Regions from separate parts of the Pseudomonas sp. FG35 genome, predicted to be linked through region 2. Evidence: riboswitches for the same ligand, from Rfam matches in the RefSeq annotation. Region 2 holds a riboswitch; the other holds the start of a gene.
The links. A riboswitch is a leader RNA that binds a small molecule or an ion and turns the genes downstream of it on or off. The one in region 2 is predicted to bind cobalamin.
Positions count from the first base shown of each region.

Region 1 (14,898 bases), on a different contig from region 2:
CCGCCGGGAACATCGCGTAGTGCTCGGTGAGGAACACACCGCTGCGGCCGGCGCGCATTTCCTGTGCTTCAGGGTCGAGCAGGGCGAACAGGGTGGCCTTCTCGGTGTGATCCGGGCACGCCGGGTAGCCGGGGGCAGGGCGGATGCCGGAATACTGCTCTTTGATCAGCGCCTCGTTATCGAGGGCTTCATCCTTGGCGTAACCCCAGTGCTCTTTGCGCACCTGCTGGTGCAGCCACTCGGCGCACGCCTCTGCCAGACGGTCGGCGAGGGCCTTGACCATGATCGAGTTGTAATCGTCGCCGGCGTCCTGATAGGCCTTGGCCACTTCTTCGGCGCCGATCCCGGCGGTGGTGATGAAACCACCGACATAGTCGGTCACTTCGCTGTCCTTCGGCGCAACGAAGTCGGCGAGGGAGAAGTTCGGTTTGCCGTCGGTCTTGATGATCTGCTGGCGCAGGTGATGCAGGCGCGCCATTGGCTTGCCGTCATCGCCGTACAGCTCGATATCGTCGTCGTGCACCTGATTGGCCGGCCAGAAGCCGAACACCGCACGGGCGCTGATCAGTTTCTCGTCGATCAGCTTGGTCAGCATCTCGCGAGCGTCCTTGTACAGCGCGGTCGCCGCTTCGCCGACCACTTCGTCTTCGAGGATGCGCGGGAACTTGCCGGCCAGGTCCCAGGAGATGAAGAACGGCGTCCAGTCGATGTACTCGGCGAGAACGTTGAGGTCGATGTTGTCCAGCACGCGGGTGCCGGTGAAGGTCGGTTTGACCGGGGTGTAAGTGGCCCAGTCGAACTGCGGCTTCTTGGCGATCGCGGCGGCGTAGCTCAGGCGTTCGGTGCGGGCGCTGCGGTTGGCGGTGCGCTCGCGGACGTCGATGTACTCTTCGCGGGTCTTCTGGACGAAACCGGCTTTCAGTTCCTTGGACAGCAACTGCGTCGCCACGCCCACGGCGCGGGAGGCGTCGGTCACGTAGACCACTGCGTCGTTGCTGTACTTAGGCTCGATCTTCACCGCCGTGTGCGCCTTGGAGGTGGTCGCGCCGCCGATCATCAGCGGCAGGTGGAAGTCCTGGCGCTGCATCTCGCGGGCCACGTGGACCATCTCATCCAGCGACGGGGTGATCAGCCCGGACAGGCCGATGATGTCGCACTTCTGCTCCTTGGCCACCTGCAGGATCTTCTCCGCCGGCACCATCACGCCGAGGTCGACGATGTCGTAGCCGTTGCAACCCAGCACCACGCCGACGATGTTCTTGCCGATGTCGTGCACGTCGCCCTTGACGGTGGCCATCAGGATCTTGCCCTTGGCTTCCGGCTTGTCGCCTTTTTCCAGTTCGATGAACGGGATCAAGTGAGCTACGGCCTGCTTCATCACGCGGGCGGATTTCACCACTTGCGGCAGGAACATTTTGCCGGCGCCGAACAGGTCGCCGACGATGTTCATACCGGACATCAGCGGGCCTTCGATCACTTCGATCGGGCGCGCGAAGGACTGACGGGATTCTTCGGTGTCTTCGACGATGTGGGTGGTGATGCCCTTGACCAGCGCATGTTCCAGACGTTTGTTGACGTCCCAGCCGCGCCATTCTTCGGTCTCGGCTTCCTTGACGCTGCCGTCGCCCTTGTACTTGTCGGCGATGGCGAGGAGGGCGTCGGTGCCTTCCGGCGTGCGGTTGAGGATCACGTCTTCAACGGCGTCGCGCAGTTCCTGCGGGATCTGGTCGTAGATCTCCAGCTGACCGGCGTTGACGATCCCCATGGTCAGGCCGGCGCGGATCGCGTACAGCAGGAACACCGAGTGAATCGCCTCGCGCACCGGGTTGTTGCCGCGGAACGAGAACGACACGTTGGACACGCCGCCGGAGCTCAGGGCATACGGCAGCTCGTCGCGGATGTAGGCACAGGCGTTGATGAAGTCCACAGCGTAGTTGTTGTGTTCTTCGATGCCGGTGGCCACGGCGAAGATGTTCGGGTCGAAGATGATGTCTTCCGGCGGGAAGCCGACTTCGTTGACCAGAATGTCGTAGGAGCGTTTGCAGATCTCTTTCTTGCGCGCTTCGGTGTCAGCCTGGCCGGCTTCGTCGAACGCCATCACCACCACGGCGGCGCCGTAGCGCTTGCACAGTTTGGCGTGGTGGATGAACTGCTCGACGCCTTCTTTCATGCTGATCGAGTTGACGATGCCCTTGCCCTGAATGCACTTGAGGCCGGCTTCGATCACGTCCCATTTCGAGGAGTCGATCATGATCGGTACGCGGGAAATGTCCGGTTCGCCGGCAATCAGATTGAGGAAGGTCACCATGGCCTTCTTCGAATCGAGCATCCCTTCGTCCATGTTGATGTCGATCACCTGGGCGCCGGCCTCGACCTGCTGCAGGGCGACTTCCAGGGCTTCGGTGTAGTTGTCTTCACGGATCAGACGGGCGAATTTCGCGGACCCGGTGATGTTGGTCCGCTCGCCGACGTTGACGAACAGCGAGCTGCGATCAATGGTGAACGGTTCCAGACCCGACAGGCGGCAGGCCTTGGGAATGTCCGGAATCTGCCGAGGCGCGTAACCGGCGACGGCTTTGGCGATGGCTTCGATGTGGCCCGGCGTGGTGCCGCAGCAACCGCCGACGATGTTGAGGAAACCGCTCTGGGCGAATTCTTCGATGACCTTGGCGGTGTCCACCGGCAGCTCGTCGTACTCGCCGAATTCGTTCGGCAGGCCGGCGTTCGGGTGCGCCGAAACGTGGGTGCTGGCCTTGTCCGACAGCTCTTCCAGGTACGGACGCAGTTCGCGTGCGCCGAGGGCGCAGTTAAGGCCGACGGAAATCGGTTTGGCGTGAGCCACAGAGTTCCAAAACGCTTCGGTGGTCTGGCCCGACAGGGTACGGCCGGAGGCGTCGGTGATGGTGCCGGAGATCATGATCGGCAATTCGAAGCCCAGTTCTTCGAACACGCCTTGCACGGCGAAGATCGCGGCTTTGGCGTTGAGGGTGTCGAAGATGGTTTCGATCAGGATCAGATCCGCGCCGCCCTCGATCAGGCCTTTGGTGGCCTCGGTGTAGTTTTCGACCAGCTCATCGAAGGTGACGTTGCGATAGCCCGGGTTGTTGACGTCCGGCGACAGCGAGCAGGTGCGGCTGGTCGGGCCGAGAACGCCGGCGACGAAGCGCGGCTTGTCGGGGGTCTCGAGGGTTTTCGCGTCGGCGACCTTGCGTGCCAGACGGGCGCCTTCTACGTTGAGTTCGTAGACCAGTTCTTCCATGCCGTAGTCGGCCATGGAAATCTGCGTGGCGTTGAAGGTGTTGGTCTCGAGGATGTCGGCACCGGCATCCAGATAGGCTTTCTCGATGCCGCCGATCACGTCCGGGCGGGTCAGCACCAACAGGTCGTTGTTGCCCTTGACGTCGCTCGGCCAGTCGGCGAAGCGTTTGCCGCGATAATCCTGCTCTTCGAGCTTGTAGCTCTGGATCATCGTGCCCATGCCGCCGTCGAGAATCAGGATGCGCTCTTTGAGAGCTTGCTTGAGAGCTTGAAGGCGGACGCTGCGATCGGACATTGGGACTACTCGAAAAGACCATGACGAAGGAGCGGGATCATAACAAACCTGTGCGGATTTAGAGCATGTGGCGCTTTTGCATGAATATCGCTCATGTTGGTACGGGCGTCATAACGGTAGAATCGCGGCGTTTTTTCTTCAGGATCAGGATCAGGGACATGTCGTACCGCGTCATCAGCATTGCATTGCTGTTTTTAAGCTTTGGCGCGGCGGCGCAGAGTCCCGCTGTTTCTTCTTCTATCTCCTACACCCGGGACATCCAGCCGATCTTCACCGAGAAGTGCGTGGCCTGCCATGCGTGTTACGACTCTGCTTGCCAGCTTAATCTGGGCAGCGGCGAGGGCGCGGCCCGTGGCGCGAGCAAGATGCCCGTCTACGATGGCGAACGCACCCAGGCGGCGCCGACCACGCGGCTGTTCTATGACGCCTTCGGCAAACGCGCCTGGCAGCAGAAAGATTTCTACTCGGTGCTCGACGCCCAGGGCAGTCAGGCGGCGCTGATGGCGCGCATGCTGGAGCTGGGGCACAAAACGCCACTGACCCCCAACGCCAAATTGCCTGAAGACATCGTGCTGGGCCTCAATCGCGAGAACCTGTGCGCGATGCCCGCCGAGTTCGACGGCTATGCCGGCGCCCATCCGAAAGAGGGCATGCCGCTGGCGGTGACCGGTCTGACCGATCAGCAATATCAGATGCTGCAACGCTGGCTCGCTTCCGGTGCGCCGATCGACGAGCAAGGCCTGGCGCCAAGCGCTAAGGAGGCGATGCAGATCGTCCAGTGGGAAAACCTGCTCAACCAGCCTGGCGCGCGGGAAAGTCTGGTCGGGCGCTGGTTGTTCGAACACTGGTTTTTGGCGCACATCTATTTCAAGGACGGCGAGCCGGGGCATTACTTCCAGTGGGTGCGTTCGCGCACACCGACCGGCCAGCCGATCGATCTGATCGCCACGCGTCGCCCGAACGACGATCCGGGCACCCAGGTTTACTATCGCTTGTGGCCGGTGCAGGGCGTGATCGTGCACAAGACCCACATCACCTATCCGCTGAGCGCGGCGAAGATGGCGCGGGTCAAAAGCCTGTTCTACAACGGCAACTGGCAGGTCAACGCTTTGCCGGGCTACGGGCCGCAGAGTCGAGCCAACCCGTTCGCGACCTTCGAGGCGATCCCGGCGCAGGCGCGTTACCAGTTCATGCTCGATAACGCCGAATACTTCGTACGCACCTTCATTCGCGGCCCGGTGTGCCGTGGGCAGATCGCGACCGACGTGATCCGCGACAACTTCTGGGCGCTGTTCCAGGCCCCGGAACACGATCTGTACATCACTGACCCGAACTATCGCGGCCAGGCCACGCCGTTGCTGGCCATGCCGGGGCAGAACGACGATGTCGGCAGTGTCCTGAGCCTGTGGCACAACTACCGCAACAAGCGAAACCAATACGAAGCCCTGCGCCGTGACAGCTACGCCGACCTGCCGGCACCGAGCTGGTCGACGCTGTGGGCCGGCAACGACAACGCCTTGCTCAGCATCTTTCGCCACTTCGACAGCGCTTCGGTGACCAAGGGCCTGATCGGCGAGGTGCCGCAGACGATGTGGCTGTTCGACTATCCGCTGCTGGAGCGCACCTATTACCAGCTGGCGGTGAATTTCGATGTGTTCGGCAACGTCTCCCATCAGGCGCAAACGCGCTTGTATTTCGACCTGATCCGTAACGGCGCCGAACAGAACTTCCTGCGCCTGATGCCCGCCGATTCCCGCGAGGGTTACCTTGACGATTGGTACCAGAGCAGCGGCCAGTTCAAGATGTGGCTCGATTACGAAGCCATCGACGACGACAAGCCGACCGCACTGAAACTCGACGAGAAAGACCCGAAACACGATTTCGCCATGCAGTTGCTGGCGCGCTACGGCGATCTCAACGCGCGTCCGGATCCGATCAACCGCTGCGAAGACGCCTATTGCTCGCGCCCGAACATCGACCCGGCGCTGCAAAATGCCGAGCAAGCGCTGAGTCGCCTGACTTCGCGCCCGGCGGCGGGGCTGAAAGTGATCGATCAATTGCCGGAAGCCACCATGCTGCGGGTCGAAACCCGTAGCGGCAAGCGCGAGGTCTACAGCCTGCTGCGCAACCGCGCCCACAGCAACGTGGCGTTCCTGCTCGGCGAATCGCTGCGCTATCAACCGGGGCTGGACACGCTGACGATCTACCCGGGCGTGCTCAGCAGCTACCCGAATTTCATGTTCAACGTTCCGGCAGACCAGGTGCCGGCGTTTGTCGATGCGATGGAAGGGGCAAAGGACGCGGCGCAGTTCGAGAAAGTCGTCGAGCGCTGGGGGATTCGCCGCAGTCATCCGCAGTTCTGGTTCTATTTCCACGATTTGAGCCAGTACATCCACGAAACCGAGCCGGTGGAAGAGGGCGTGCTGGATATGAACCGGTACGAGAATCTTTGATCGTTTGAACGATGGCGGTTGTCCCAATCCTGTGATGTACGGAATCGGGAGCGCCATCGATGTTGATTTCAGTGCAGGCCCTGCGAGCGCTCGCCGCGTGGGCGGTGGTCTGCCATCACTTCATGCAGATTTTCTTCGACTTCGAGGCGCGTGGGCCGATCGGTCAGTTGTTCATCGACAAGGGCGCCGTGGGCGTCGATATATTTTTCGTGATCAGCGGGCTGGTGATTTTCCTGTCCACTGAAGGCAAGGCATTGCCGCCGACGCGTTTTCTGCTGTATCGACTGTTTCGGATTGTCCCGGCGTACTGGCTCTACACGGTGCTGATGGCGTTGCTGGTGGTGTTCGCCCGGCCGCTGTTGCCGGACCAGACGGTGGATTGGGGGCATTTGCTCCTGTCGTTGCTGTTCATTCCGACCGAGAACCCCGGCGGCTACGGGATCTATCCGACCCTGAATGTCGGCTGGACCCTGAATTACGAAATGCTGTTCTACGTACTGTTCGCCTGGGCGCTGTTGTTCCGGCTGCAAGTGCGTTTGCTGGTGGTCGCGGCGCTGCTGTTTGCGGTGTGCCAGGCCTGGACCGGGTTTGGCTGGGTCAGCGCGTTTTATCGCTCGGACATCGTTTATGAATTCCTGCTGGGGATCGGCATCGGCATGCTTTACCGTCGGGGATGGATCCGGCCGGCGCTCTGGCTGCCATTACTGGGGATCGGTGCGGCATTAGTGGCGATCTATCATCTGCCGCCGGAACCTCGATTGCTGAATTGGGGCGTGCCCAGTGCGGTGCTGGTCATGGCCAGCATGGCGCTGGAGCGGCATGTCGAACGCAACAGGCTGCTCAAGCTGCTGGGCGACTGTTCGTACTCGGTGTATCTGATGCATGTGCTGGTGCTGTCGGCCGGTGGTTATCTGGCCCGGCGCTACGGAATCAACCCGTATTTGATGTTTATCGTCTGTGCGCTGGCCATTGCTATCGGTTCGTGGCTGAGCTACGAATGGGTGGAAAAACGCAGTTATCAATGGCTTAGGGCACGGATTGACGGCGAACCTGGCGCTTAGCCGATTTGTGAACTATTCCTACGTAAATAGTAGGACTTTGTGCCGCGCGCCGATTGGCGTAAACTCCGCCTCAAGCCTGCGAGGAGTCTCCATGACCGCTATTACCATTACCGACGCCGCCCATGATTACCTGGCCGATCTGCTCTCCAAGCAGAACACCCCGGGCATCGGCATCCGCGTTTTCATCACCCAGCCTGGCACCCAGTACGCCGAAACCTGCATTGCCTACTGCAAGCCGGGCGAAGAGAAACCAGAAGACACGGCGCTGGGGCTGAAAAGCTTCACCGCTTACATCGACTCGTTCAGCGAAGCGTTCCTCGATGATGCCGTCGTCGACTACGCCACCGACCGCATGGGCGGCCAGCTGACCATCAAGGCGCCAAACGCCAAAGTCCCGATGGTCAACGCCGACAGCCCGATCAACGAGCGCATCAACTACTACCTGCAAACCGAAATCAACCCGGGACTTGCCAGCCACGGCGGTCAGGTCAGCCTGATCGATGTGGTTGAAGACGGCATTGCCGTATTGCAGTTCGGCGGCGGTTGCCAGGGCTGCGGCCAGGCGGACGTGACCCTGAAGGAAGGCATCGAGCGCACCCTGCTTGAGCGCATTCCGGAGCTCAAGGGCGTGCGCGACGTGACCGACCACACGCAGAAAGAAAACGCCTACTACTAAGGTGTTCGCTGCGGCATGAAAAACGGCGCCCCGTGAGCGCCGTTTTTTTATGGCCGGTACAAATGCGCATGCCCGGCGCGATACAGCGAAGACTCGCTGAAATGATCGCTGCCCAACACCCGCCCGACCAGAATCAACGCCGTACGCCGAAAGCCCTTCGCCGCCACCTTCTCGGCAATATCTTCCAGCGTCCCCGTCACCCAGTCCTGATCCGGCCACGTCGCCCGGTGAATCACCGCGATCGGGCAATCCGCGCCGTAATGCGGCAGCAGTTCGGCAATGATCTTCTCCAGATGATTGACCCCCAGATGAATCGCCATGGTCGCCCCGTGCTGCGCCAGGTTGCCGAGCTCTTCGCCGGCAGGCATCGCGGTCTTGTCCGCATAACGGGTCAGGATCACGCTTTGCGAGATGTCCGGCAGGGTCAGTTCGGCGCCCAGCAGCGCGGCGCACGCGGCGGTGGCGGTCACACCGGGAATGATCTCGAACGGAATATCCAGCTCACGCAGATAACGAATCTGCTCACCAATGGCGCCATACAGACTCGGATCCCCGGAATGTACCCGCGCCACATCCTGGCCCTTGGCGTGGGCGGTCTTGATCAGGTCGATGATCTGTTCCAGGTGCAGTTCGGCGCTGTTGACCACGGTTTCAGCGCAATGACCTTCCAGCACTGCCGTCGGCACCAGCGAACCTGCGTAGATGATCACCGGACAACGGCGGATCAGCCGCTGGCCTTTGACAGTGATCAATTCCGGGTCGCCGGGGCCGGCGCCGATGAAGTAAACGGTCATCGTTGGATCCTGTAGAAAAGGGGCAGGGCGGTGCTTCACCAGCCCTTCAGATGAAGAATGCTCATGATCGAAAGCGGGGATTATCGGGAATTTACGCCGCGCCGGCCAATGCCAGAGTTGCCTGGGCGTACTTTTGCCGGGAAATCAGCAGTTTTGCCGGGCCGCTGATCAATTGTTCGGCGAGCGCCAGCGCGGCACTTTCCGCTACGCCATAACAGCCGGTGCGTTCGAAGGCGATTTGGGAATGGTGACTCAAGCGTTGCTGATAACTGGCCAGTTCCTCGCTGCTGAAATACAGCAACGGCAGCGCCAGTTGGGCGGCGAGTTCCTGCAAACCGGGTTCGTCGCGTTTCAGGTCGATGCTGGCCAGTGCCTTGACCTTCTCAAGATCAATCCGATGAGCCTGCAATGCCTGATCAAGTAATGCACGCAGCGTACTGGCCGGGCAGCCGCGCTGGCAGCCCAGGCCGACCACGAAGGTCGGCGCTGCGCTGTCATCGGTCATGCGTGGTACTGACCTTCGCTTTTGCGGCGGAACAACCAGGCGCTGATCAGGCCCAGGGCTAGCCAGAACGCGACGTTGGTCAGCTGCGAAGCGATTTTGAACTGGGCTTCGAGGGCTTCCGGGGCGAGCATCGAATGCACTTCCGGTTGCGGCGCGCCGATCACGTGCGGCACGGCAAGGATCGCCACGCCGAGGGTCTTCATCAGCCAGTGGCGGCTGAACGCTATCAAGGCCAGGCCGACAGCGGTGGAGGCCGCAGTGCCGATCCACCACATCTGCCGCGAGGCCAGATCCGCGGCGGCGGTGCCCGGCAGCTCAGGTGGCAGGCCCATGGTCGGCGCGAGTACGAAGGTCGCATAACCGGCCAGACCCCAGAGCAGGCCTTGCGAAGTTTTGGTCGGCGCACGCAGGGTGTACAGGCCCGCCAGCATCAGGGCGAAACCCACGGCTACCACCAGATTGCCGCCGGTGGTGGACACCACGCGCTGCCAGCCGTCTTCCGGCTCCCAGGCTTCGGCATCGTGGGTGTGGGCGGCGGTGCCGGCGGCGTGTTCGTGAACTTCGGCCACCGGTTCGGCTTTCTCGAAGGTCTCGGCCTGCAAAATCAGCGGCGAAACCCAGAAGCTTTGCAGCAACGTCAGGAGCAGGGCGGCCAGAAGGCCGGTGAAACTTGCGGTCTGCGCAATACGCTTGATCATGTCGGCAGGTCTCAGTGGCACGGGAACGCGGCGCTGTGGCGGGTATCGTGCGCGGCGTTGTGCACCGCTTCGATGTGCGAGAAACCGGCGAAGTACACCAGGCACGCACCGAGGATCGACGCGCAGACGGCGGCGGTCAGGCGTTGGCTCAGGGTGGTGGTGCTGGAGATCTTGTCCGAATTGCTGCCGGTGCTGCTGATGATCGACATGGCGCTTCCCTCTGAAGTGTCAGCGGGTGAATAGAGCGCATGAAAACCCCTGCGGCCGGGCGCGCAGAGGTTCGAACAGCGCCCGCCCACCGCGGGTTTGTTATGTTCAGTAACGCAAGATGCGCACTGTGTGTTGCGGGCCGGTCTCCGGGCTCACGAGGGGTGGCTGTCTGCCGACCTGCAAGCGTCACCTTCCCATGCCCGTGGGCACAGTGGATCTGACGCTTCGCTCGCTTACCGTTGCGGGGGCAGCACCGGACTGACATGGCTTTAGAGTAAAGCACATGATTCACCGGTTTCCCGTTTCACCCTGTGAGGGGCACCCGTAACAAGTTGTGTAGGAGACCATGGGCGGGGGATTTGAGTCAATTGGGATTGGGATTGGGATTGGGATTGGGGGCAGATCCGTTGCTGCGGTTATGGCTGCTTAGGGTTCCGCCCTTACGGCGGGTCACTTTTTCCAAACGCCGAAAAAGTAACCAAAAAGGCTGCACCCTGACGTACGGCCCCTCGCTGAGGCTCGGGGTTCCTTCGCTCCGGGATTGATCCGGGGGCATCGCCTACGGTTTGCTTCGCTGCACCTCCTCTCGATGCATGCGGCTGCGCCGCACGGTCGCTGCGCTCCCACCCCCGGATCAATCCCTCCACTCAGCCTGCCGACGGGCCCTGCGATCAAAAGCGGTACTCGAGCTAACGCTCATCGTGTTGAGTGGTGAGGGGCGGGTGTTCGGCTTTGGTTTTTTGGTGGGTTTACCCCTCTCCCCGAGGAGAGGGAGCCGATTTGTGGGCTTTTCAAAGTCTGAGTTCGACTCGGTATTTCATGTCGGCGCAACTCTCCCAATCAACTCGGTCGGTTCCCTCTCCCTACGGGCGGTCCGACGTTTCGGGAGGGCTAGGGTGAGGGGCTCTTGATCTGCTTTTGATCTTTAGCCCCTTCGGCAGGCCGAGCGGAGGTGTCCATCAGGGGGTAGGCGCGCAGCGCCGTGCGGCGCAGCCGCATACATCGAGAGGAGGTGCAGCGAAGCAAACCGTAGGCGATGCCCCCTGATGGACACCGTAGCGAGGGAACACTGCGCCTAAGCGAAGTGCCGTACGCCGGGGCAAAAGCCTTTTGGTTCCTTTTTGGCGTTTGAAAAAGGGACTCGCTGTAAGAGCGAAACCGCCAGCGGCAGCACCCGAAGCAACGGATATGCCCCAAATCCCAAAATCCACCAACCATTGACCCATCCCCACACCCTGCGTAGCCTTGCGCTTTCGAGGTTCTTCGGCCCACGCCGAAGCTAAGAAGGGAACGCGGTCCAAGCCGCGGCTGCCCCCGCAACTGTGAACGGTGCTGTTCGCTGCCACGCCACTGCCAACTCAATCCAGAGCCAGCGGGAAGGCGCAGCGAATACCGGGCCAAGGCCCGAACACCGTCAGCCAGGAGACCTGCCTCGTCACAGATTCTCACTTTCAACCGGGCGGGGTGATCCGGTGGCGAACTCTCCAGGCACGCACCCGCGTTGCCGGTCTCGTCCCGTATGCCCGCCACCTTGCCAAAGGGCATCCGATGAAAACACTGGCCAAACTCCCCGTCACCATCGTCACCGGCTTCCTCGGCTCGGGCAAAACCACCTTGCTGCGGCACATGCTCGACAATGCCCAGGGCCGCCGTATCGCGGTGATCGTCAACGAGTTTGGCGAGTTGGGCATCGACGGTGAAATCCTCAAGCAGTGCACCATCGGCTGCACCGAAGAAGAAGCCACCGGCCGCGTCTACGAGCTGGCCAACGGCTGCCTGTGCTGCACGGTTCAGGAAGAGTTCTTCCCGGTGATGCGCGAGCTGGTGGCCCGTCGCGGCGACCTCGACCACATCCTGATCGAAACCTCGGGCCTGGCCCTGCCAAAGCCGCTGGTGCAAGCCTTCCAGTGGCCGGAAATCCGCAGTGCCTGCACCGTCGACGCGGTGATCACTGTGGTCGACAGCCCGGCCGTGGCCGCCGGCACCTTCGCCGCGTTCCCGGATCAGGTCGATGCCCAGCGCAAGCTCGATCCGAACCTGGATCACGAATCTCCGCTGCACGAACTGTTCGCTGACCAACTGGCCAGCGCCGATCTGGTGATCCTCAACAAGGCCGACCAGACCAGCCCTGAAGACCTCGCGCGTGTCCGCCTGGAAGTCGCCGAAGAGCTGCCGCCAGCCGTGAAAATCATCGAAGCAAGCAACGGTCGCCTGCCGCTGGACGTGCTGATCGGCCTCGGTGCCGGTTCCGAAGAACACATCGACGGCCGCCACAGCCATCACGATCACCACCACGGTGAAGGCGATGACGATCACGACGACCACGATCACGACGCCTTCGATTCGATCTCCATCGAACTGCCGCAAGCTGACGAAAGCCTGCTGCTCGACGCGCTGACGCAACTGGTGGTTCAGCACGGCATCCTGCGGGTCAAAGGCTTCGCGGCGATCCCGAATAAGCCGATGCGCCTGCTGATCCAGGGCGTGGGCACGCGTTTCGACAAGCACTTCGATCGTCAGTGGGGCGCCGACGAGGTACGCGTGACGCGTCTGGTGTTGATCGGTCAGGCACTGGACGCTGCCCAGCTCGAAGCGCAACTGCGCGCCGCGCTCAGCGTTTAAGCCATGCACCTGCTCAGGACCCAGCCCGGCGGATTCGTGTCGGACGACAACATTGCCGACCTTGGACAAACCCCCGCCGAGCTGGTGATCCTGTGCAGCGGCGATTCCAGCCTCGCGCTGCTCGCCGAAGCGGCGCAGCAACTGCCCGAGGATTACCCGAGCGTGCGGCTGGCCAACCCCATGCAGGTGCAGAACCATGCGTCGGTCGACCTGTACGTCGATGAAGTGCTGCGCCACGCCAAGGTGATTCTGATTTCGCTGCACGGCGGCATCGCTTATTGGCGTTATGGCGTCGAGCGGCTGGTCGAATTGTCCGAGCGTGGCGTGCAGGTGATTCTGGTGCCGGGCGATGACCGTCCCGACCCGGAACTCAGCGACCTGAGCACCGTGGGCGCCGAGGATCGCGACCGTCTCTGGCAGTTCCTGCGCCAGGGTGGCCTTGGCAATGCGCTGGACTTTTTCCACTGCCTGGCCAATCGCTGGCTGGCGCGGGATTACGTGTGGGGCGAGCCGCAAGCGCTGCCGCGCACGGCGATTTATCACCCGAATAAAAACACCGCCGCACTGAGTGACTGGCAAGCCGATTGGCGGCCCGGTCAACCGGTCGCGGCGGTGTTGTTTTATCGCTCGCATTTGCAAGCGGCGAACACGGCGTTTATCGACGTGTTCTGCCAACGGCTGCAGGTTGCCGGACTCAATCCGCTGCCGATCGCCGTGGCCAGTTTGAAAGAGCCCGGCTGCCTGTCGGTGGTCGAGGACTGGCTTGATGAGGCCGGAGCCTCGGTGATTCTGAACACCACCGGTTTCGCTCAGTCCAGCCCGGAAGCGCCGCATCTGCGGCCATTCCGTCGCAACATTCCGGTGATTCAGGCGATCTGCGCCCAGGACAACGAGCCCGGCTGGCGCGAGAGCGAGCAGGGCCTCGGCCCGCGGGATCTGGCGATGCACATCGCGTTGCCGGAGCTGGACGGGAGGATCATCAGCCGACCGATCAGCTTCAAGGATCTGGCCTGGCGCAGCGAGCGCAGTCAGTCCGACGTGGTGTGTTATCGGGCCCAACCCGAGCGCATGGATTTCGTCGCCGAACTGGCGCGCCGCTGGGTCGATCTGGCGCGGGTGACGAACGCTGAAAAGCGCATCGCGCTGATCCTCGCCAATTACCCGACCCGAGACGGACGCATCGGCAATGGCGTCGGCCTCGACACGCCCGCCGCCGGGTTGAATATCCTGCGGGCGTTGCAGGCCGAAGGTTATCCGCTGCCGGCCGAACTGCCGGACAGCGGCACCGAACTGATCCGACAATTGCTCGGCGGTGTCAGCAACGATCTCGATACGCTCGATCAGCGCCCGTGCCAGCAAAGCCTGGCGATGGACGATTACCTGAAGATGTTCAATGCGCTGCCAGAAGCCAATCGCGCGGCGGTGCTGGAGCGCTGGGGCTTGCCGCAAAACGATCCGATGTGCCGGGACGGGCGCATGATGATCGCCGGCCTGCGCTTTGGCCTGACTTTCGTCGGCATTCAACCGGCGCGGGGTTATCAGGTTGATCCGAGCGCGGTGTATCACGATCCCGATCTGGTGCCGCCGCACGCGTACCTCGCGTTCTATTTCTGGCTGCGCCAGACCTACGGCGCTCATGGCGTGATTCACGTCGGCAAGCACGGCAACCTTGAATGGTTGCCCGGCAAAGGCGTGGGCCTGTCGGAAAACTGCTGGCCGGACGCATTGCTCGGGCCGCTGCCGAATATCTACCCGTTTATCGTCAACGATCCGGGCGAGGGTGCTCAGGCCAAACGTCGCACTCAGGCAGTGATCATCGACCACTTGATGCCGCCGCTGACCCGCGCCGAGACCTACGGTCCGCTGCGCAATCTGGAATTGTTGGCGGACGAGTATTACGAAGCTCAGTTGCTCGATCCGCGCCGCGCCCGCGAGTTGCAGCGCGACATCCTCCAGTTAGTGCGTGACACGCAGATTGATCGCGAATTGCAGCTGGATGCCGCCCTCGACAGCGACGCCGATGCGGCGATCTGGCTGCCGCGTCTGGACACTTATTTGTGTGACTTGAAGGAATCGCAGATCCGCGATGGCCTGCATATTTTCGGTGAGTCGCCGACCGGGCGTTTGCGCATCGACACCTTGCTGGCGTTGCTGCGGATTCCGCGCGGCGATGGCAAAGGGGCTCAGTCGAGTCTGTTGCGGGCGCTGGCCAAGGCGTTTCAGTTGGGGTTCGATCCGCTGGATTGTGCACTTGCCGAACCCTGGACTGGCCTGCGCCCAATGGAACTGCAATCGTTGAGCGATGAAGTCTGGCGTACGGCGGGGG
Region 1 is NZ_JBMDJR010000003.1:42,487-57,384, reverse strand. Features, by position in the region: gene metH (methionine synthase) at 1-3,553, opposite strand, end outside; gene ACODTD_RS06780 (fatty acid cis/trans isomerase) at 3,712-6,006, shown strand; gene ACODTD_RS06775 (acyltransferase family protein) at 6,066-7,067, shown strand; gene nfuA (Fe-S biogenesis protein NfuA) at 7,159-7,743, shown strand; gene cobM (precorrin-4 C(11)-methyltransferase) at 7,791-8,537, opposite strand; gene ACODTD_RS06760 (cobalamin biosynthesis protein) at 8,629-9,042, opposite strand; gene ACODTD_RS06755 (CbtA family protein) at 9,039-9,740, opposite strand; gene ACODTD_RS06750 (CbtB domain-containing protein) at 9,752-9,949, opposite strand; cobalamin riboswitch at 10,071-10,291, opposite strand; cobalamin riboswitch at 11,190-11,399, shown strand; gene cobW (cobalamin biosynthesis protein CobW) at 11,499-12,572, shown strand; gene cobN (cobaltochelatase subunit CobN) at 12,576-14,898, shown strand, end outside.
Region 1: another riboswitch for cobalamin. It lies ahead of ACODTD_RS06750 (CbtB domain-containing protein); the one in region 2 lies ahead of cobO (cob(I)yrinic acid a,c-diamide adenosyltransferase).

Region 2 (14,898 bases):
GACCTGACCGCGCTGACCTCCGGCGACACGCCGCGCGCCAACAACGAAGCCATGACCCGCATCTATCACCTGGCCGCCGAAAACGATCTGCCGGTGATGCTGCATTCCAACATCACTTCCAAGCGTGAGAAGAATCCGCTGTACCTGAAGGAAATCGAAGAGCCGCTGCGTAATCATCCGCACACCCGATTCATTTGGGCCCATGCCGGCACCAGTGCCGAGATCCATCGTCATCAGACGCAACTGGATTTTCTGCTGCCGACCCTGACGCGAATGCTGGAAGCGTATCCGAACCTGTTCATCGATCTGTCGTGGAGCCTGCTGACGCCTTATCTGCTGGACGAAAAGGGCCAGCCGCGAGCGGAGTGGGTGCAACTGGTGGAGCGCTATCCGGATCGCTTCATGATCGGTTCGGACGTGGTCGGGCGATTCAACAAACTCGGTAAGGAAATTCATAGCTTCAAGCCGTTTCTCGACGCCTTGCCTGAGGCAGTCGCGAAAAAAGTCGCACGGGACAACTTCCTGGCGATCTTGCCGCGAACAGCGCTCAAGTCCGGTCAACCTGCGCTGAATCGTTAATGCCGACGGTTCGTAGGATCAAGGCCTTTTGATATCGCGTTTTGGTCTTACGCATTTTTTACAAGGGCCGATACCTTCTAGAGCAACCAGCTGCAGGGTTGATGCAGCGCTTTTGGAAGGAACCAGAGCAATGAGTATCCGTAGTCTCAATATTGCACCCCGGGCCGGGCTGGGTTTTGGCGTGCTGGCGCTGATGGTGTTTGCCCTTGGGGCGTTCGCACTGTTGCAGATGTCAAACATGCGCGCGCAGTCCGACGAGGTCGACAACAACTGGTTGCCCAGCGTGATGGCGGTGGGCGAGATGAGCCAGGACATGCTGCGCCTGCGCGCGTTGACCATGCGCCTGTTGCTCAATCGCGATCCGCAGGCGCTGGATCAGAACGTGGCCAAGCTCAATGATTTGCGCGGTGTGCTGAGTGAAGCCCAGCAACGTTACGACAGCCTGATCGCATTGCCCGAAGAGCGCGCGCTGTTCGACCGCTTCAAGGTCGCCGAACACAAGTATCTGGAGTTTCAAGCGCAGGTGATGACCTTGTCTGCTCAGGGACGAGTGGAAGAGGCGGCCGCCATTCTCAATGGGCAGATGAGCCCGCTGGCGGATGAAATTGCGGTGACCCTGCGTGAACTGGTCGAGCTGAACAAGCACAACGCCAACCTCGCCACTGAGGCCGCACGTTTGGTGTTCACTAACTCGCGGGTGTGGGTCGGGGTGATGATCGGCATCACCGCGCTGATTACCGTCGCCCTGGCGTTGTTGCTGACCCGCAGCATCGTGCTGCCGCTGTCGCAATCACTCAGTGTTGCGGAAGTGGTGGCCGGTGGCGACCTGACCGGGGATATCAGCATTTCCGGCAAGGACGAACCGGCGCGACTGCTGCACGCGCTCAAGAGCATGCAGCACAACCTGCGCGACACTATCCGCCAGATCTCGGAGTCTTCCAGTCAACTGGCCTCGGCTTCGGAAGAATTGAGCTGTGTTACCGAAGACGCCACGCGGGGGCTGCACCAGCAGAGTCTGGAAATTGAACAGGCGGCCACGGCGGTCAATCAGATGACCGCTGCCGTGGAAGAGGTGGCGAGCAATGCCGTCGCGACTTCCGTGGCCTCCCGTGAGTCAGATCGAATCGCCCAGCATGGCCGTGAGCAGGTCCAGCAGACCGTGTCGTCCATCGAGCTGCTGGCGGACGATGTCACCGCCAATGCCGCGCAGGTGGAAGATCTGGCGCAGAAGGTCTACAGCATCAGCAAAGTACTGGATGTGATTCGCTCGATTGCCGAGCAGACCAATCTGCTGGCGTTGAACGCGGCGATCGAGGCTGCGCGGGCGGGGGATGCCGGGCGGGGTTTTGCGGTGGTGGCGGACGAAGTGCGGGCGCTGGCCCATCGCACTCAGCAGTCGACGCAGGAGATCGAGCAGATGATCGGCGGCATCCAGCAGGGCACCGATTCGGCGGTCAGCTCGATGCAGCAGAGCAACGTCCGGGCGCGCTCGACTCTGGAGTTGGCGAAGGCCGCCGGCGTTGCGCTTGAGGAAATCGCTTCGGCATTCACCTTGATCAACGAGCGCAATCTGGTGATCGCCAGTGCGTCGGAAGAGCAGGCGGCCGTGGCGCGGGAGGTCGATCGCAACCTGATGAATATTCGTGATCTGGCGATGCAGACGTCTGCGGGGGCCAATCAGACCAGTGCCGCGAGTCAGGAACTGTCGCGGCTGGCGGTGGATCTGAACAGCATGGTGGCCAAGTTCTCGGTCTGATCAGCGTTCGGCAGGCGAAAAAAAGCCCCGCATTTGCGGGGCTTTTCGTTGGATCAGCTGCCTTTGACCGTCTTGCCGTTGACCGTGCCGTCGAGGAGCATGATGTTGTACTCCTTGCCGTCGGTTTCGACCTGTTGCAGGCGAACCAGCAGGTAATCCCAGTCCTTGGCGAACCACAGGACGGTGATGCGCTTGCTTTGTGTCGGATCGCGGACGCGCTCGACCTTGATCGCATCGATCTGGCCGGCCTTGGTTTCGACTTTCTCCGAACCCAGCACGCGGAAGTCGTAGGTATCGACTTCGCCATCATCGACCACCTGATAGCTCATGCTTTTCTTGCCGGCGGCCACGTCATGCTGCAGCGCCAGTTGATAGGTGGATTTGTCGACCATGCCGCGGTTGAGCGGGATTTTCACCGCGTCGCCGCGGTCGGTGCCGGTCACCAGCTTGTTGGCCCAGTCGAAGTCCAGGTCAGCCTTTTTCGCCTTGCCCAGACCACCGCGTTCAAAGTGGTAGGACTGTGGCAGCAGGGTGTCCTTGTCCAGGGTCAGGGTGCTTTCCTCGGACAGGCTGGCAATCATCATCGAGGCTTTGAAGCTGAGCTTCCAGACGCCGTTGGCCTGTTTGGTCAGGCTGCGCTCGGCGGTGCCGCTCATGGGCAGCTGTTTCCAGTCGGCAGTGTAGCTGGCGGAGAACGGTTGAAGGTCTGCCGCCTGGGCAAAAGGCAGGGCGAGCAGAGCGCAAGCGAAGAGCAGGGCGCGACGCATAAAATCTCCTAGTTTCGAATCAAGTGACCGCTGGCCCCGAGTAACTGGCCATCCAGTAAAGCACCTTGCTCGCCGAGGCTCAGCCGTCCTTCGGCGAACCAGCGTACGGCCATCGGGTAGATCAGGTGTTCCTGAGCGTGAACCCGCTGCGCCAGACTTTGCGGCGAATCGTGCAACTCTACCGGTATTACTGCCTGTACGACCAGTGGTCCGCCATCGAGTTCCTCGGTGACGAAGTGCACGGAGCAGCCGTGTTCGGCGTCGCCGGCTTCCAGCGCGCGCTGATGAGTGTGTAACCCTTTGTATTTGGGGAGTAGCGACGGGTGGATGTTGAGCAGGCGACCCTGGTAGTGACGGACGAAGTCAGCGCTGAGAATGCGCATGAAGCCGGCCAGTACCACGAGTTTGGGATTGAATTCGTCGATCAGTTCGATCAGAGCGGTATCGAAGGCCTCGCGGCCCTCGAATCCCTTGTGATCCAGCGAGCGGGTGGCGATACCCGCGTCACTGGCGCGTTGCAGGCCGTAGGCGTCGGCGCGGTTGGAAATCACCGCAGCGATGCGGACCGGGCTGTCGCCGGTCCGCGTGCTGTCGATCAGGGCCTGCAAGTTACTGCCGGTGCCGGACAACAGCACCACGACATCACAGGTCTGGGACATCAGTGAGCCTTGAGGTTCTTCAGTTCGACCTGGGCCGCGCCTTCGGCAGCGGCAGCGATCTGACCGATGACCCAAGGCTGCTCGCCGGCGTCACGCAGGGTGTTCAGCGCAACTTCAACGTGCTCCTGAGCCACGCAGATCACCATGCCCACGCCGCAGTTCAGCACGCGGTGCATTTCGGTTTCGTCGACGTTGCCTTTCTCTTGCAGCCAGTCGAAGACGGCCGGGCGGTTCCAGCTGGCCACGTCAACCACGGCCTGAGCGCCTTTTGGCAGAACGCGCGGGATGTTGTCGAGCAAACCGCCACCGGTGATGTGGGCCATGGCCTTGACCGCGCCGGTGTCCTTGATCAGCTTGAGCAGCGGCTTCACGTAGATGCGGGTCGGGGCCATCAGCAGTTCGGTCAGCGGCTTGCCGTCGAGCTGAACGGTTTCGATATCGGCACCGGACACTTCGATGATCTTGCGGATCAGCGAGTAACCGTTGGAGTGCGGGCCGGACGATGGCAGGGCGATCAGGGCGTCACCGGTGGCGACTTTCGAGCCGTCGATGATTTCGGCTTTTTCCACGACGCCGACGCAGAAGCCGGCCAGGTCGTAGTCTTCGCCTTCGTACATGCCAGGCATTTCAGCGGTTTCGCCGCCGACCAGCGAGCAGCCAGCCAGTTCGCAGCCTGCACCGATACCGGTAACCACGGTGGCCGCTACGTCGACGTTCAGCTTGCCGGTGGCGTAGTAGTCGAGGAAGAACAGCGGCTCGGCGCCGCACACCACCAGATCGTTGACGCACATGGCGACCAGGTCCTGGCCGATGCTGTCGTGCTTGTTCAGGTTCAGCGCCAGGCGCAGTTTGGTGCCGACGCCGTCAGTACCGGAAACCAGCACCGGCTGCTTGTAACCGGCCGGGATCTCGCAGAGGGCGCCGAAACCGCCCAGGCCGCCCATGACTTCCGGGCGCGCAGTGCGCTTGGCGACGCTCTTGATGCGTTCGACCAATGCTTCACCGGCGTCGATGTCTACACCGGCGTCCTTGTAGCTCAGGGAGGGTTGCTTGCTCATGATCCAGGCCTTTAGGGGAGGGGATTCAGGGGTAACGACCGAGTTCAGCGGGAACGCCGAATCCGACAGGGGGCGATTGCCTCACGCGGAGTTCGGGGTGCCCGGCTGTTGCCGGTCTGCGAAGGCGCGCGATTTTATCAGGCTTGAGGGGCAGCGGCCATCCTCACGCCGACGGGCAGGGGCATATCGGTGGAAAAATTTTGCAATTGACGCTGTGGGCGACATCACGGGTGCCTGTATAAGGAACCGTCTATCGTTAGGACTGTGCAAAAACTTACCGACCGCGTGTGAATGTTTTGCGACGGCCTGTGGTCACAGGCTTGCAGAACGGTACACGCGGCCTGTTCCAGCCGCTCTTGTCGACGGGAATTCTCCATGGGTTTGTGTAAATTGCTGTTAGTGGGTGGTTTGTCTCTGATCAGCCTGGCGAGTCAGGCCGAAAATCTCAAAGGTCTCTATCAGGTGCGCGAACCGGTCACTGGCCAGTCGCCAGAGGAGCGCGATCGCGCGACCCAGGCCGCACTGGATACGCTGGTGTTGCGCCTGACCGGTGACCCGAAAGCCCCGCAAAACCCGGGGCTGGCGCCGGTTCGCAAGGATCCGCAGCAGATTATCAGTCAGTTCGGTTTCGATGCCGGGCCGCCGGAAGTGCTGAAAGTCGATTTCGATCCGGGAACCACCGAACAGGCGTTGCGCCGCGCCGGGCTGGCGCTGTGGGGCGCCAATCGGCCCTCGATCCTGAGCTGGTGGCTGAACGATTCGAGCGAAGGCTCGAGCCTGGTGGGCGACGGTCAGGCCAGTGCCGCACCGTTGCGCCGTGCGGCTCAGCATCGTGGCTTGCCGTTGCGACTGCCGTTGGCGGACTTGAGCGAGCAATTGGTCGCCACGGCGCCGGCGCTTGAGGGTGCTGACCCGGCGCCGTTGCGCAACGCTTCCGAGCGCTACAGCGCTGACGCCTTGCTCGCCGTGCATGCCCGCGAAGAAGGCGGACAATGGCAGGCTAAATGGCAACTGTGGCTGGGCGATAAAAAAGAGGCGGGCAACGTGCAGGGCGCGGATCAGGCTGCCGTGACCGATGCGGTGATGCTGGCGGTCGCTGAACGTCTGGCACCTCGCTTTGTTGCCAAGCCGGGCGCGTCCGGCCAGCAGACCCTGGAAGTGCAGGGCATGAATCTGGAGCACTACGCGGCGCTGCTGCGGTTACTCGAACCGTTCGGCGTGCGTCTGCAGAGTGTCGATGCCGATCGCATCCTCTATCGGGTCAACGGCAGTGCCGATCAATTGCGAGCGCAATTGTCGCTGGCGAAGTTGCAGGAACTGCCGGCCGAGGCGCCGGCTCCGGTCGCTGCGCCTCAGCCTGCGGTCGCCGGTTCGCCGCCAGTTGCTGCGCCGACACCGACACCGGCGGCGCCGTCCTTGCGGTTTCGCTGGTAGGTTTTCTTTCTTATATATAAGCAATGGAGTGTTACATGGCCGATACGCGGCGTTGGTTCTGGCTCGGTGGGGTGCTCCTGCTTTGCGCGTTTGTCTGGTTGCTGCATCCGATCCTCACGCCGTTTCTAGTGGCGCTGCTGCTCGCGTATCTGTTCGATCCGCTCGTTGATCGTCTGGAGCGCCTGGGGCTGTCCCGCACCTGGGGTGTGATCACGGTGTTCGCCTTGTTCACCCTGATCGTCACCGCGCTGTTGCTGGTGCTGGTGCCGATGCTCGCCAAGCAATTGCTGCGGCTGTATGAACTGGCGCCGCAAATGCTCGACTGGTTGCAACACACCGCCGTGCCATGGGCGCAATCGAAGCTGGGGCTGTCCGACGGCTTCTGGAAGTTCGACAAGGTCAAAGCCGCGATCAGCGAACACATGGGCCAGACCACTGACATCGTCGGGGTGGTGTTGAGTCAGGCGACGGCCTCAAGCCTGGCGCTGATCGGCTGGTTGGCGAATCTGGTGCTGATCCCTGTGGTGAGCTTTTACCTGCTGCGCGACTGGGACGTGATGATGGCCAAGATCCGCGGCCTGTTGCCCCGTGATCGTGAAGAGCGAGTGGTGGCGCTGGCGGGTGAATGCCATGAAGTGCTGGGCGCGTTCGTGCGCGGGCAATTGCTGGTGATGCTGGCGCTGGGCGTGATCTATGCGGCCGGTCTGATGATTGTCGGCCTGGAGCTGGGCCTGTTGATCGGTCTGATCGCGGGGCTGGCGGCGATTGTGCCGTACATGGGGTTCGTGATCGGCATCGGTGCGGCGTTGATTGCCGGGTTGTTTCAGTTCGGTGGCGATCTGTATCCGATGATCGGAATCGTCGCGGTGTTCATGGTCGGTCAGGCGCTGGAAGGCATGGTGCTGACGCCTTTGCTGGTGGGGGACCGGATCGGTCTGCATCCGGTGGCGGTGATCTTCGCGATTCTGGCCGGTGGCGAGCTGTTCGGCTTCACCGGTGTGCTACTGGCATTGCCGGTGGCGGCGGTGATCATGGTGCTGGTGCGGCATGTCCACGATCTGTACAAGGATTCCGAGATTTATAGCGGGGTGGATGAGCCGGAGTTGTAATCGTGAAGCGCGGGCCGTCCGGTGGATTACCGGGTTGGCCCGTCTCCTGCAGGCCATGGCGCCAAAGAAACTGTCATAAAACCAGCACGTTAACGCAAACCTTTGATTTTGCTTGGGGTCTGTCGCATTGTGCGCTCCGCTTCACGGGTATAAACTTCGCTCACTTTACACAGAGGCCACTAACGGTTCCTTGGGAACTGTTCAGTCAGCATGAAACCGATTCAGCTGCCCCTAGGTGTGCGTCTGCGTGACGACGCCACCTTCATCAACTACTACCCAGGCGCCAATGCCGCTGCACTCGGCTATGTCGAGCGTCTATGCGAAGCCGACGCCGGCTGGACCGAAAGCCTGATCTATCTGTGGGGCAAGCACGGAGTAGGGCGTACGCATCTGTTGCAGGCCGCGTGCCTGCGCTTCGAACAGATGGGTGAACCGGCGGTGTACCTGCCGCTGGCCGAGTTGATGGATCGCGGCATCGAAATTCTCGACAACCTCGAACAGTACGAACTGGTCTGTCTGGACGACTTGCAGGTGATTGCCGGCAAGGCGGACTGGGAAGAGGCAATGTTTCATCTGTTCAACCGTCTGCGTGACAGCGGTCGGCGTCTGCTGATTGCGGCGTCCACTTCACCCCGTGAACTGCCGATCAAACTGGCTGACCTGAAATCACGGCTGACCCTGGCGCTGATCTTCCAGATGCGTCCGCTCTCCGACGAAGACAAATTGCGTGCCCTGCAACTGCGTGCTTCACGTCGCGGTCTGCACCTGACTGACGAGGTTGGGCATTTTATTTTGACTCGCGGTACCCGCAGTATGAGCGCGCTTTTCGATCTGCTGGAGCAGCTCGATCAGGCCTCTTTGCAGGCTCAGCGCAAGCTGACCATTCCCTTCCTGAAAGAAACCCTGGGCTGGTAAAACCGGGGCTTTCAGCCGGTTTTGGCATATTTCAGGCGCCAGAAAACCCGCTTTCCTGTGGGTTGCACAGGCCGCGTCTCCATTCAAATAGGCTTAAGCGCTTAGATGTTACCGAGAAACCGGGAAGTCACAAAAAGATCGATTGAATTTGCAAATGAGGCTGATAGCGGGCATAGTCTCGGCTTCTTTACAACTATCAGCCACGGTCGTGCCCATGCTAAAGCGCTTCGCACCCCTCGTGCCTCTCGCACTCGTCACCCTGTTGTTCGGTTGCGCTGCTCATTCACCTGTTAATCAAGAGCAGCAACAACAGGTTAAAAATTCTGCCACCGCACAGTCTTCCGTTATTTACCAGGAAGAGCTGGACACCGAAAAAGAACTCGCCGACTTCAACGGCAAGAAGCCTTACCAGCTTCCGGTTCTGGCTGACAGCATCCTCGAACGCGGCATGTCCCTGATCGGTACCCGTTACCGTTTCGGCGGTACCTCTGAAGCCGGTTTCGATTGCAGCGGTTTCATCGGCTACCTGTTCCGCGAAGAAGCGGGCATGAACCTGCCGCGCTCCACCCGCGAAATGATCAACGTTGATGCGCCGCTGGTTTCGCGCAGCAACCTCGAGCCGGGCGACCTGCTGTTCTTCGCCACCAATGGTCGTCGCGGTCGTGTCAGCCACGCCGGGATCTACCTGGGCGACAACCAGTTCATCCATTCCAGCTCTCGTCGCAGCGGCGGTGTTCGCATCGACAGCCTGGGCGACAGCTACTGGAGCAAGACCTTCATCGAAGCCAAACGCGCTTTGGCGAACGCTCCGACCGTGGTTACTGCTCGCAAGTAATCACTCGATTGTCGCTACGCTCGTGGCGACAAAGCGGCCCTTCTGACGCAATAGACCTAAACTTTACAAGGTGAAGTTAAAGTCTTACTTGAAGTTTGCCGCGTAGCCGCTAGAATCCTGATCTATATTGATGGCAAACCGCCTGCGTCCCAACGCAGGCGGTTTTGTTTTCTATCGAATCGGCAGTCAAAGCCGCAGCCAGATCAGGATGTTCTGCAAATGACGATGTCGGCCCGCTTTGCCCTGATGTTCTTCGCAGCGCTGCTCAGCGCCTGCGCCAGCCGCACTCCGCCGCCTGCGCCGGTGGTTCGCGCTCCGATCGTGTTCGGATCCTCCCAGGCCTTTTCACCCGCTGCCGAAGACGTGCTGTTTCGCGCGCTCGGGCTGGTGGGTACGCCCTATCGTTGGGGTGGCAATACGCCGGATTCGGGCTTCGATTGCAGTGGCCTGATCGGTTTTGTCTACCGCGATGCCGCCGGCATCAGCCTGCCGCGTTCAACCCGCGAGATGATCGTCATGCAGGCGCCGAATGTCGGCAAGGAAGGGCTGCAGACTGGCGACCTGATCTTCTTCGCCACCAATGGCGGCTCACAGGTCAGTCATGCGGGGATCTATGTCGGGGAAGGGCGCTTCGTTCATGCGCCCGCCACCGGCGGCACGGTGAAGCTGGACAGCCTGTCGAAAGCGTATTGGCAGAAAGCCTATCTGAGCGCCAAGCGCGTTCTGCAGCCAGAGCATCTGGCGCATAACCCGTAGTCCAGATACATAAAAACCCGTGGCAGCTGAATGGCTCCCACGGGTTTTTTATGCCTGCAATAGATTAACGGGTCGCTGAAACCCGCCACACCTTGTTCCCCACATCATCCGCCACCAGCAATCCACCTTGCTGGTCGATCACCACGCCGACCGGGCGGCCCAGCGCGTTCTCGTCCTTGTCGAGGAAACCGGTCAGTACGTCCACTGGCGTTCCGCTCGGCTTGCCGGCGGCAAACGGCACAAAGATCACCTTGTAACCGCTATGCGGTTTGCGGTTCCACGAGCCGTGCTGACCGATGAATGCGCCTTCCTTGAACTGCGCCGGCAGGCGGTTGCCTTCGGCGAAGGTCAGGCCCAGTGATGCGGTGTGCGGGCCGACGGCGTAGTCCGGAGCGATGGCCTTGGCCACCATGTCCGGGCGCTGTGGTTCCACGCGCACATCGATGTGTTGGCCGTAGTAGCTGAACGGCCAGCCATAGAAGGCACCGTCCTTGACCGAAGTGATGTAGTCCGGCACCAGATCGCTGCCTATTTCGTCGCGCTCGTTCACGGCGGTCCACAGTGCGCCGGTTTGCGGCTCCCAGGCCAAGCCATTGGGGTTGCGGATGCCCGAGGCGAAGATCCGGTGATTGCCGGTGGCGCGGTCCACCTCCCAGATCGCCGCGCGGCCTTCTTCCTGATCGAGACCGTTTTCGCCGACGTTACTGTTCGAGCCGACGGTGACGTACAGCTTACTGCCGTCTTTGCTGGCGATGACGTTCTTGGTCCAGTGATGGTTGAGCGTGCCGCCCGGCAAATCCACGACCTTGATCGGCTGGCTCTTGATTTCGGTCGCGCCGGGCTCGTAGTTGAAGCGCAGCAGGCGATCGGTATCGGCCACGTACAGATCGTTGCCGACCAAGGTCATGCCGAATGGCGAGTTGAGGTTCTGCAGGAACACCGTGCGGGTCTCGGCCACGCCATCGTGATCGGCATCGCGTAGCAGGGTGATGCGGTTCGGGCTGGGCACGCCGGCACCCGCGCGGCCCATGACTTTTTTCATCACCCAGCCACGAATGCCCTTGCTGTCGTCCGGTTTTGGCGGGGCGTTGGTTTCTGCCACGAGTACATCGCCGTTCGGCAGTACGTAGAGCCAGCGCGGATGATCGAGATTTTCGGCGAAAGCCGCCACCTGAGTGCCTGCCGCTGCCGTCGGCTTCGCGCCGGCCGGCCAGCCAATGGCCGGGGCGATGTTCACCGTCGGGATCAGGGTCTTGTTCGGTTCGGGCAGTTTCGGTGACGGACCGGTGCCGTCGGAGACTTGCAGGCTGGAGGATTCACCACAGGCGGCGAGCCCTCCGGCGATCATGATGACGAAAACGAACTGGGGCTTGCGCATTGCTGATCTTCCCTATGAATGCATTCCTAAACATAGAGAAGCGCACAAGCCCGATGGTTCAACCCTCAGCCGCGAGCTTCCTTGAACAGCACGGCAACGCCGGGGTGATAGTTGCCGGCTTCGCTGCGCAATTTGCGGTAGGCGTAGGGAAAGTACCAGGCGACGGCGCAGGTGTGTTCCTTTTGCAGGTCGTCGACCATGTCCTGCAACTCTTCCGGGCTGGCGCTGTGCTGGGCTTTTTGCGGGGCGACGAACAGGCAGCCGAGTTTCAGGTCGCTGGCGTAGCTGATGCGCCTGGCGTCGCTGGTGATATCCGCCAGGGCCTGCGTCAGATTCAGGCTGGTGACGCGCGGCCAGCGTTGGGTCGCCTGAATGAAGGCGCGATCCTCGGCGCCAGCAATAAACAAATCGGCGCGGGCGTTGCGCTCGCCTTCTTCATTCTGTTTGCGGGTGGCAGTGTCGCGCAGGGTGACCAGTTCGGCCATCCACGCAGCGGCCGACAGCAGGCCGAGGTTGGCTTTTTCGTCGTGCCAATAAGGTGTGTCATTGTCGCCGCGCACGGCGTTGTAGCGGTCGATACAGTCAAACCAGCGTTCCAGCACCGGGCGCAGGAATTCCAGCCGCGGATTGCTGATGATCATGCCTTGCATGGTGCTCTCCCTTGTTATTGTGATGTGCTCTCTGCAGTCAAAAAGCATGGCTCTTTGATATCACTCATGGCAGTGTGGCACAAGATTGGCGTCAGTTAATTGATCGGCGGCAGTTATTCGCCGCACAAGCCCCTCTTCAATTGACGCTCCACCCCCAACCCTCTAACCTTCGCGGCTTGTTTCAGGTGCTCTGTGGCGCATGTCGACAGAGTGAAACAGGGAAGCCGGTGAGGCGGGTCTTCGAGCGAAGAACCCTCACGATCCCGGCGCTGCCCCCGCAACGGTAAATGAGTAAAAGCTGCGTCTGATGCCACTGCTTAACAGCGGGAAGGCGCGCAGCCAGGCACCAGCCGCTCATGAGCCCGGAGACCGGCCTGATCCATCCAGCGGCATCACGGTGGGCGATGCCAGGCTTGTTGCCGTCTATTCTTGTGCCTGCCCGCCGTTATCCAGCCTCAACGGAGAGCTCCCCCATGACTGATTCCCCCGAACGCGACGAGCGCCACCTGGCGCGCATGCAGCGCAAAAAAGCGGTGATCGACGAACGCATCGCCAATTCGCCAGACGAGTGCGGGCTGGTGCTGGTGCTCACCGGCAATGGCAAAGGCAAGAGCAGTTCGGCATTCGGCATGCTCGCCCGCGCCATGGGCCACGGCATGCAGTGCGGCGTGGTGCAGTTCATCAAGGGGCGCAACAGCACCGGCGAAGAACTGTTCTTCCGCCGCTTCCCCGAGCAAGTACGTTTTCATGTGATGGGTGAGGGCTTCACCTGGGAAACCCAGGACCGCCAGCGCGACATCGCTGCCGCCGAAGCGGCCTGGGCAGTCTCCCGCGAACTGCTGCGTGATCCGTCGATCGGTCTGGTGGTGCTCGATGAACTGAACATCGCCCTCAAGCACGGTTACCTCGATCTGGATCAGGTGCTCAGCGATCTGCAGGCCCGTCCGCCGATGCAGCATGTGATCGTCACCGGTCGCGCTGCCAAGCCGGAAATGATCGAGATGGGCGACACCGTCACCGAAATGGGCATGATCAAGCACGCCTTCCAAGCCGGTATCAAAGCGCAGAAAGGCGTCGAACTTTGAATCAACCACGTCACTGCCCGGCGGTTCTGATCGCCGCGCCGGCTTCCGGTCAGGGCAAGACCACCGTCACCGCCGCGCTGGCCCGTCTGCATCGCAATCAGGGGCGCAAGGTCCGCGTGTTCAAATGCGGCCCGGACTTTCTCGACCCGATGATCCTCGAGCGCGCCAGCGGTGCGCCGGTCTATCAACTGGACATGTGGATGGTCGGCGAGCAGGAAAGTCGTCGCCTGTTGTGGGAAGCCGCCGCCGAAGCCGATCTGATCCTGATCGAAGGCGTGATGGGTTTGTTTGACGGTACGCCGTCGAGCGCCGATCTGGCGCGGCATTTCGGCGTGCCGGTGCTCGGCGTGATCGACGGCACGGCCATGGCGCAGACCTTCGGCGCTTTGGCTCTGGGTTTGGCGCGCTATCAGCCGGACCTGCCGTTCGCCGGCGTGCTGGCCAACCGCGTCGGTACCGTGCGCCATGCGCAGTTGCTGGAAGGCAGCCTCACTGAAGGCCTGCGCTGGTACGGCGCGTTGTCCCGGGAAACCGGGATCGAACTGCCAAGCCGCCATCTCGGCCTGGTGCAGGCCAGCGAACTGAATGACCTCGACGTACGTCTCGACGCCGCCGCCGAAGCACTGGCCGGCACTTGCGAGGTAGCGCTGCCACCGGCCGTGGAATTCGCCGCACCAAAAATCGTTGAGACCGAAAAGCTGCTCGAAGGCGTGCGAATTGCCGTCGCCCGCGACGAAGCCTTTGCCTTCACCTACGGCGCCAGTCTCGATCTGTTGCGAGCGATGGGGGCGGAGCTGAGTTTCTTCTCGCCGATCCGCGATGCGCAATTGCCCGACGCCGACAGCTTGTACCTGCCCGGCGGTTATCCGGAATTGCACCACGTAACCTTGTCGCAGAACGCCGACATGCTCAAAGCGATCCGCGCGCACCACGCGGCCGGCAAACCGTTGCTCGCCGAGTGCGGTGGCATGCTGTACTTGCTCGACTCGCTGACCGATGTCGAAGGCACCCGCGCGGAGCTGGTCGGCCTGTTGAGTGGCGACGCCGTGATGCAAAAGCGCCTCGCCGCGCTGGCGCTGCAAGAGGTCGACCTGCCGGAAGGCCTGTTGCGCGGCCACACCTATCACCATTCCCTGACCACCACCGAACTGACGCCGATTGCCCGTGGCCACAGCCCCAATGGGGGGCGCGGCGCAGAAGCGGTGTACCGGCAAGGGCGGATGACCGCCTCGTACGTACATTTTTACTTCCCGTCGAATCCGTCGGCGATTGCCGCACTGTTGGTGCCATGACCGACAACGCCTTCACTGACGCCGAGCGCGAAGCGGTCTACCGCGCCATCGCCGAACGCCGCGACATGCGCCACTTCAGCGGCGGTACGGTCGAGCCTGACGTGTTGCGACGATTGCTTGAAGCCGCGCATCAGGCGCCGAGCGTCGGCCTGATGCAGCCGTGGCGCTTCATCCGTATCAGCGACCGCGCGCTACGTGGCCAGATCCAGAACCTTGTTGAAGAGGAGCGCGTGCGCACCGCCGAAGCCCTCGGCGAGCGCAGTGACGAATTCATGAAGCTCAAGGTCGAAGGCATCAACGACTGCGCCGAAGTGTTGGTCGCGGCGTTGATGGACGATCGCGAGCGGCATATTTTCGGTCGTCGCACGCTGCCGGAAATGGACATGGCGTCGCTGTCCTGCGCAATCCAGAACCTGTGGCTGGCCGCGCGTGCCGAAGGCCTGGGCATGGGCTGGGTGTCGCTGTTCGAACCGCAGGCGCTGGCCGATCTGCTGAAACTGCCGGACGGGGCCAAGCCGCTGGCGGTGCTTTGTCTGGGGCCGGTCAAGGCATTCTATCCGGCGCCGATGCTGGTACTCGAAGGGTGGGCGCAGGCGCGTCCGCTGAATGAGCTGCTGTACGAAAA
Region 2 is NZ_JBMDJR010000022.1:25,700-40,597, reverse strand. Features, by position in the region: gene ACODTD_RS27370 (amidohydrolase family protein) at 1-579, shown strand, start outside; partial or broken gene ACODTD_RS27365 (MCP four helix bundle domain-containing protein) at 710-1,480, shown strand; gene ACODTD_RS27360 (methyl-accepting chemotaxis protein) at 1,472-2,335, shown strand; gene ACODTD_RS27355 (DUF3108 domain-containing protein) at 2,389-3,102, opposite strand; gene purN (phosphoribosylglycinamide formyltransferase) at 3,111-3,761, opposite strand; gene purM (phosphoribosylformylglycinamidine cyclo-ligase) at 3,761-4,819, opposite strand; gene ACODTD_RS27340 (DUF2066 domain-containing protein) at 5,195-6,253, shown strand; gene ACODTD_RS27335 (AI-2E family transporter) at 6,289-7,362, shown strand; gene hda (DnaA regulatory inactivator Hda) at 7,573-8,277, shown strand; gene ACODTD_RS27325 (C40 family peptidase) at 8,492-9,112, shown strand; gene ACODTD_RS27320 (C40 family peptidase) at 9,332-9,868, shown strand; gene ACODTD_RS27315 (PQQ-dependent sugar dehydrogenase) at 9,933-11,246, opposite strand; gene ACODTD_RS27310 (hypothetical protein) at 11,312-11,896, opposite strand; cobalamin riboswitch at 12,063-12,288, shown strand; gene cobO (cob(I)yrinic acid a,c-diamide adenosyltransferase) at 12,370-12,981, shown strand; gene ACODTD_RS27300 (cobyrinic acid a,c-diamide synthase CobB) at 12,978-14,273, shown strand; gene bluB (5,6-dimethylbenzimidazole synthase) at 14,270-14,898, shown strand, end outside.